One region of the Actinomadura napierensis genome, then DNA from elsewhere that is predicted to be linked to it. Evidence: riboswitches for the same ligand, from Rfam matches in the RefSeq annotation. Region 1 holds a riboswitch; the other holds the start of a gene.
What was found. Region 1 has a riboswitch for glycine ahead of gcvT (glycine cleavage system aminomethyltransferase GcvT). Riboswitches for the same ligand answer to the same signal wherever they lie in the genome.
Positions count from the first base shown of each region.

Region 1 (3,399 bases):
GTCGAGGCCGGGAACCTGTCGGTGAACTCCCACTCGTCCGTGCGGTACTGGACGCCGTTCGGCGGGTTCAAGCAGTCCGGCCTCGGCCGCGAGCTGGGCCCGGACGCGCTCGGCGCGTTCACCGAGACCAAGAACGTCTTCATCGCGAGCGAGTAGCCCCCGCAAGTTTCGGTCAGTGACAGGAGAGAGAGCAGCATGCAGCGTCTGGAAGGCCGGGTGGCCGTCGTGACCGGCGGCGCCAGCGGCATCGGCCTGGCCACCGCGCGCCGTTTCACCGAAGAGGGCGCGAAGGTCGTCGTGGCCGACGTCGACGAGACCGCCGGCAAGAGCGCCGCCGAGGAGCTCGGCGGCCTGTTCGTCAAGGTGGACGTGACCGGCGAGGACGAGGTCAAGGCCCTCTACCGGACGGTCCGGGACGCCTACGGGCGCATCGACGTCGCGTTCAACAACGCCGGGATCTCCCCGCCCGACGACGACTCGATCCTGGAGACCGGCCTGGACGCCTGGAAGCGCGTCCAGGACGTCAACCTGACCAGCGTCTACCTGTGCTGCAAGCACGTCATCCCGTACATGCTGGAGCAGGGCAAGGGGTCGATCATCAACACGGCGTCGTTCGTGGCGGTGATGGGCGCGGCGACCTCGCAGATCTCCTACACCGCGTCCAAGGGCGGCGTCCTGGCGATGTCCCGGGAACTGGGCGTGCAGTTCGCGCGGCAGGGCGTCCGCGTGAACGCGCTGTGCCCCGGACCCGTGAACACCCCCCTCCTCCAGGAGCTGTTCGCCAAGGACCCGGAGCGGGCCGCGCGGCGCCTCGTCCACGTCCCGGTGGGGCGCTTCGCCGAGGCGTCGGAGATCGCGGCGGCGGTCGCGTTCCTGGCGTCGGACGACGCGTCGTTCATCACGGCGTCGGAGTTCCTGGTGGACGGCGGCATCTCCGGGGCCTATGTGACGCCGCTCTAGAGCGCCCGTTATGAGGTGCGGTGCTAAGCGAACCGCGTTTTCTTGGCATGCGCGTCGGTATGCGCGCGCACGGTTTTCTGCGCATCATGGCGCTTTCCATCCCGGTCCCTGGAGAAGTGATCCCTGTGAAGCGCAGTCTCGTGGCGGTCCTGGCGTTGTCGCTCGCGCTCGGCGGATGCGGCGGCTCGGACGGCAAGAAGGACTCGGCCGCGTCCGGTTCCCCGGCCTCCTCCCCGGCGACGGCACCGGCGCCGTCCGGGACGTCCGACGGGTCCGGCGGCTCGGCCGGCGGCGGCGCGAGCGCCGTGCCGACCGCCCCGGGCGGCGGGACGGCGGCGGCCGCCAAGAAGTTCAACGACTGCGTGCGCAAGCAGGGCGTGACGATGCCCAGCCCGCACCCGAGTTCTACGCCGTCCAAGGCCGAGCTGGCCAAGATCAAGGCGGCGCTGCAGACGTGCGTGAAGGCGATGTCCGGCACCCCCGCGGCGACGCCCAAATAGACACCCGCCCATTGCATCGCCCTCGGCGGTCGGGCCTGGGGGCTCGCTGCGCGATCAAGTCCTCGCAGGCTCGAACTTGGCTTCGCACGCGATCGCAACGCCTGAGGCCGGCACGCCGCCGAGCCCGCGTGCGGAGCCGGCGTCGGGCGCTGGTGGCATGGCGTTGCCGCTGCTAGCCTTGCGCGCAGCCGTTAATCCCGTGCGGGAGAGTCCTACGCAGCCGGTGTGGGACGCCGAAGGAGCAAATCCTCCCCGGAACCTCTCAGGCCCATGGACCGCACGGAGCAGGCGACCTCTGGAAAGCGGGGACGCGTTCCCCCGCCGAAGGTGAAAGCCCGCGCCGCGTCCCGTACCGGGGCGGCGGGTGAAGCTCTCAGGCGCCGATGACAGAGGGGGAGGCACCGATACGCCCGGTGCGCGAGTGGGACGATGGACCACGCGCGCCCGTGACGAAGGAGCCGAACCGATGTCCGCCGATCCGTCCTCGAAGGCCGCGAAGAAGACGCCGCTGCACGACGTCCACCAGGACCTCGGCGCGAATCTCGTCGACTTCGCCGGCCATCTGATGCCGCTGCGCTACGCGAGCGAGACCGCCGAGCACCAGGCCGTCCGCACCGGCGCGGGGCTGTTCGACCTGTCCCACATGGGAGAGATCTTCCTGTCCGGTCCGGGCGCGGCCAACGCGCTCGACTACGCGCTGGTCGGGAACCTGTCGCCGATGGCGGTGGGCAAGGCCCGCTACACGATGATCTGCGATCCGGACGGCGGCGTCCTGGACGACCTGATCGTCTACCGGCTGGCGGACGAGACGTGGATGGTCGTCGCGAACGCGTCGAACGTCGCGGTCGTCCGGGAGGCGCTGACCGAGCGGGCCGCGGGCTTCGAGGCCGCCGTGGACGACCGCTCCGACGCCTACGCGCTGATCGCCCTGCAGGGCCCGCGGGCGCAGGCGATCCTGGAGGGGTTCACCGGCGCGCCGCTCGCCGACCTGCGCTACTACGCGATCCTCGCCGACCGCGTCGCCGAGGTGGACGCCCTCATCGCCCGTACCGGCTACACCGGCGAGGACGGCTTCGAGCTGTTCGTCGACGCGTCCGACGCCGTCGCGCTGTGGAAGGCGCTGGCCGCGGTCGACGGGGTGGTGCCCGCCGGGCTGTCGGCGCGGGACACGCTGCGGCTGGAGGCGGGCATGCCGCTGTACGGCAACGAGCTGACCGCGGAGACCACCCCGTTCGAGGCCGGCCTCGGACGTGTCGTCAAACTCGAGAAGGCGGTCGACTTCGTCGGCAAGGCCGCCCTGGCGGCGCAGGCGCAGACCCCCGCGGGCCGTAGGCTCGTGGGACTGGTGGCGCGCGGGCGTCGCGCGCCCCGGAAGGGGTACCAGGTCGTCACGTCCGGCGGCACGCCGTGCGGTGTGGTGACGAGCGGTGCCCCGTCGCCCACACTGGGCAGGCCGATCGCCATGGCCTACCTCGACAGCGGCGTCGAGGAGACCGGCCTCGCCGTGGATGTGCGCGGCAGGCAGGAGCCGGTCGACGTGGTCGCACTGCCGTTCTACAAGCGTTCCTGAAAGAGAGAAAAAGACGTGAGCGTTCCGGAGCAGCTCCGCTACAGCGAAGAGCACGAGTGGGTGGCCGGCCTCGGCCCTGCTGGTTCAGAAGCAGAGGACGGCATCGTCACGGTCGGCATCACCGCGCACGCCGCCGACGCGCTCGGCGAGATCGTCTACCTCGAGCTGCAGCCCTCCGAGGGCGACAACGTCGAGGCCGGCGAGCCGTGCGGGGAGATCGAGTCGACCAAGTCGGTCAGCGACCTGTTCTCGCCGGTCAGCGGCGAGATCACCGCGATCAACGGCGCGGTGGTGGACGAGCCCAAGGTGATCAACGACGACCCGTACGGCGAGGGCTGGATCTTCAAGGTGCGGATCTCCGACGAGCCG
Region 1 is NZ_BAAAMR010000074.1:27,181-30,579, reverse strand. It holds gene ABD296_RS33225 (aldehyde dehydrogenase family protein) at 1-156, shown strand, start outside; gene ABD296_RS33220 (3-oxoacyl-ACP reductase) at 196-960, shown strand; gene ABD296_RS33215 (hypothetical protein) at 1,086-1,460, shown strand; glycine riboswitch at 1,653-1,748, shown strand; glycine riboswitch at 1,753-1,853, shown strand; gene gcvT (glycine cleavage system aminomethyltransferase GcvT) at 1,927-3,030, shown strand; gene gcvH (glycine cleavage system protein GcvH) at 3,046-3,399, shown strand, end outside.

Region 2 (3,399 bases), on a different contig from region 1:
ACGTGCTCGGGCAGCGTCGTCTCGTCGCAGGCGACGGCGACGAGGTCGGCGCCGGACGGCCGCAGGTTGATCCCGCGCTCGCGGGCGGCCTCGGCGACCTCGGCGGCCCGGCCGGGGACGCGGGCGAGGACGGTGTCGAAGAAGGCGCCGTGGACGATCTCGACGCCGCCGGCGCGCAGCCCCGCGGCGATCTCGGCGGCGCGGCGGTGCGTCCGCTGGGCGATGGCGGCGAGCCCCTCCGGCCCGTGGTAGACGGCGTACATGCTCGCCATCACGGCCAGGAGGACCTGCGCGGTGCAGATGTTGCTGGTGGCCTTCTCGCGGCGGATGTGCTGCTCGCGGGTCTGCAGGGCCAGGCGGTAGGCGGTGGCGCCGTCGGCGTCGACGGACACGCCGACGAGGCGTCCGGGCAACTGCCGCTGGATGCCCTCGCCGACCGCCATGTAGCCGGCGTGCGGGCCGCCGAACCCGTAGGGGACGCCGAACCGCTGCGCGGAGCCCACGGCGATGTCGGCGCCGGACTCGCCCGGCGGCCGCAGCAGCGTCAGGGCGAGCAGGTCGGCGGCGACGACGACCTTCGCGCCGCGCTCGTGCGCCTGCGCGGCGAGCGGCTCCAGGTCGCGGACGACGCCCGACGCTCCCGGGTACTGCAGCAGGACGCCGAAGAAGTCGCCGTCCGGCAGACCGCCGGACAGGTCCGCGGTGACGACCTCGATGCCGAGCGGGACCGCCCGGGTCCGCACGACCTCGATCGTCTGCGGGAGCGCGTCGGCGTCCACCAGGAACGTCCCGGGCTCCTTGCGCTTGGACACGCGGTGCGCGAGGGCCATGGCCTCGGCGGCGGCGGTGCCCTCGTCCAGCATGGAGGCGTTGGCGACCGGCAGGCCGGTCAGGTCGGCGACGACCGTCTGGAAGTTCAGCAGCGCCTCGAGGCGGCCCTGCGAGATCTCCGGCTGGTAGGGCGTGTAGGCGGTGTACCAGCCCGGGTTCTCCAGCACGTTGCGCAGGATCACGCCCGGCGTCGTCGTCCCGTGGTAGCCGAGTCCGATCATCGAGGTGAGCACGGTGTTGCGGGACGCCAGCTCGCGCAGCCGGGCCAGCGCGGCGGTCTCGCTCAGCGCGGGCGGCAGCTCCAGCGGCCGGGAGGTGCGGATCCCGGCCGGGACGGCGTCGCCGATCAGCGCCTCGGCGCCGGAGTAGCCGATGGCGGCCAGCATCCGGGCCCGCTCGTCCGGGGACGGGCCGACATGGCGGTCGGCGAACGTGGAACGGGCATCCTGCGGCGAGGCCACGGGCGCGAAGAACTGGGCGGTCATGGAGAGCCTCCTGGCTGCTGCGGTCGCTCAGGGCCGCCGCCGGCTACGGCCGGCGGCCGGTCTCCCCCTCTGTCATCGGCACCTGAGAGCTTCCCCCGCGCAGCGGGATTTCCCCTTCGGTGAGCCGCCCTCCCCGGTCAGGGGGATCGGCGCCTGCTTTCCAGAGGTGCCTCGCCCGAGCGGTCCTTTTGCCTGAGAGGTTCCGGGGAGGTTGCCCCTTCGGCGCCCCACGCTGGCCGCGTGGGGTCTCTCCCGCACAGGGTCGACGGCATGTCCGGAACAAACCCTACCCAACCATCGCCCCGGCGATCGTCGCGCGCCCCCGCCCGCCGTCGCGACGGCGGCGCGTCCCGCCGCGCGGAACCGGGGTGATGGACGGCCCGGGCATCTACCGGCAAGTACGATGTGCACAGCTCACCGGGGCGGGACGGGCCGCGGCGCCGTCCAGGCGGCCGGCCGGGCCGGGGGCCGCCGCTCGACGGCGCCCCGCCGGCCCTGGGACGCTGATCACGATGGCGGACGGTCAGGGCGGCGATACGGCGGTGACACAGACCCACGGCGGGGCGGTGCGCCCGTCGACGGGCGCCACCGCCGGCGTCCCCGTGGACGAGCCCGCCCAGCCGGACCGGATCCGCCGGTCCGGCGACGCGATCAGGTTCGGGGTCTCCTGCGTTGGGCTCGCGGCGGTGATGCTGCTGGTGTCGATCGCCCAGCAGACCACGCACGGGCTGCAGACCGACATCGCGCAGGGCACCGCGCACGCCCCCCGCATGCTGCTGTCGCTGGCCACCCTCGCCTCCAGCTTCGGCGTGCTGACCGCGCCGATCGCGTTCGCGGTCGAGCGGATGTTCCGCAAGGACGGCATGCGGGTGGCGATCGCGCTGCTGGCCGCCGTGATCGCGTTCGGCGTCACGGTCGGCCTGGACGACTGGGTGACCAGCGCGGCGCCCGGCGGGGTGCTGGACTCGCTGATCTGGGGCGGCACCAGCACCGCGCCGGTGCACACCGACATCGCGCCGGTGATCGCGTTCGTCACGGCGGTCGGGATGGCGGGCCGGACCCGCTGGCAGGCGGTGACGTGGACGTTCATCGGGCTGGCCGCGCTGACCGGGCTCACCGCGTCGTACGCGTCCGTCGCGGCGCTCGCCGCCACCTACCTGCTCGGCCGCGCGATCGGCTACGGCACCCTGTACGCGGCCGGCACGCCGAACCCGCGGCCGTCCGGGACGGCGGTGGTCTCCACGCTGGAGCGGCTGGGGCTGTCCCCGCGCCGCGCCGCCCGCCTCGACGACCCCGGTGAGACGGGCCAGGACCGCCGCTACGGCGTCCTGCTCGACCGGGACGGCGAAAAGGACCGCGCAGCGCGGCGGACCGGCCCGTGGGACCTGGAGGTCCGGGTCCTGGACCGCGACCAGCAGACCGCCGGGCTGCTGTACCGGATGTGGCGGACGCTGCGGCTCAGCCGCACCACCACGGGACGGGCGCTGCGCCCGCTGCGCCGCTCCCTGGAGCTCGAGTCCCTGATGGCGTACGCGGTGGACGCCGCGGGCGCGCGCACGCCGCGGCTCGTGGGGACGTCCGAGGTCGGCACGGAGGCGGCGCTGCTGGCCTTCGAGCACGTGCCGGGGCGGCGGCTCGCGGACGTCCCGGGCGACGAACTCACCGACGGGATGCTCGCCGACGCGTGGCGGCAGTTCCGGCGGCTGCAGGAGGGCCGGCTCGCGCACCGGCGGCTGGAGGACGACACGGTCCTCGTCGGCGACGACGGCCGCGTGTACCTCACCGACATGCGGTCCGGGGAGATCGCCTCCGGCGACCTCGCGTTGCTGCTGGACCTGGCGCAGCTGCTCACCACCGTGGCCCTGCACGCGGGCCCCGAGCGCGCCGTGCGGACCGCCGCGTCCGTGCTCGGCGAGGACGCGCTCGCCGCGGCGGTCCCGCTGCTGCAGCGGGTGGCGCTGTCGCGGGCGACGCGGACGGCGCTGCGCCGCGACCGGGACCTGCTCACCCGGATCCGGGAGCAGATCGTCGCGCTGAAGCCGGAGACCGAGGCGGCGCCGGTCCGGCTGGAGCGCTTCCGGCC
Region 2 is NZ_BAAAMR010000162.1:7,394-10,792, reverse strand. It holds gene gcvP (aminomethyl-transferring glycine dehydrogenase) at 1-1,316, opposite strand, end outside; glycine riboswitch at 1,376-1,486, opposite strand; glycine riboswitch at 1,487-1,581, opposite strand; gene ABD296_RS45655 (lysylphosphatidylglycerol synthase transmembrane domain-containing protein) at 1,859-3,399, shown strand, end outside.
Region 2: it holds a riboswitch for glycine, as region 1 does, so the genes downstream of both, gcvP (aminomethyl-transferring glycine dehydrogenase) here and gcvT (glycine cleavage system aminomethyltransferase GcvT) in region 1, are expected to answer to the same signal.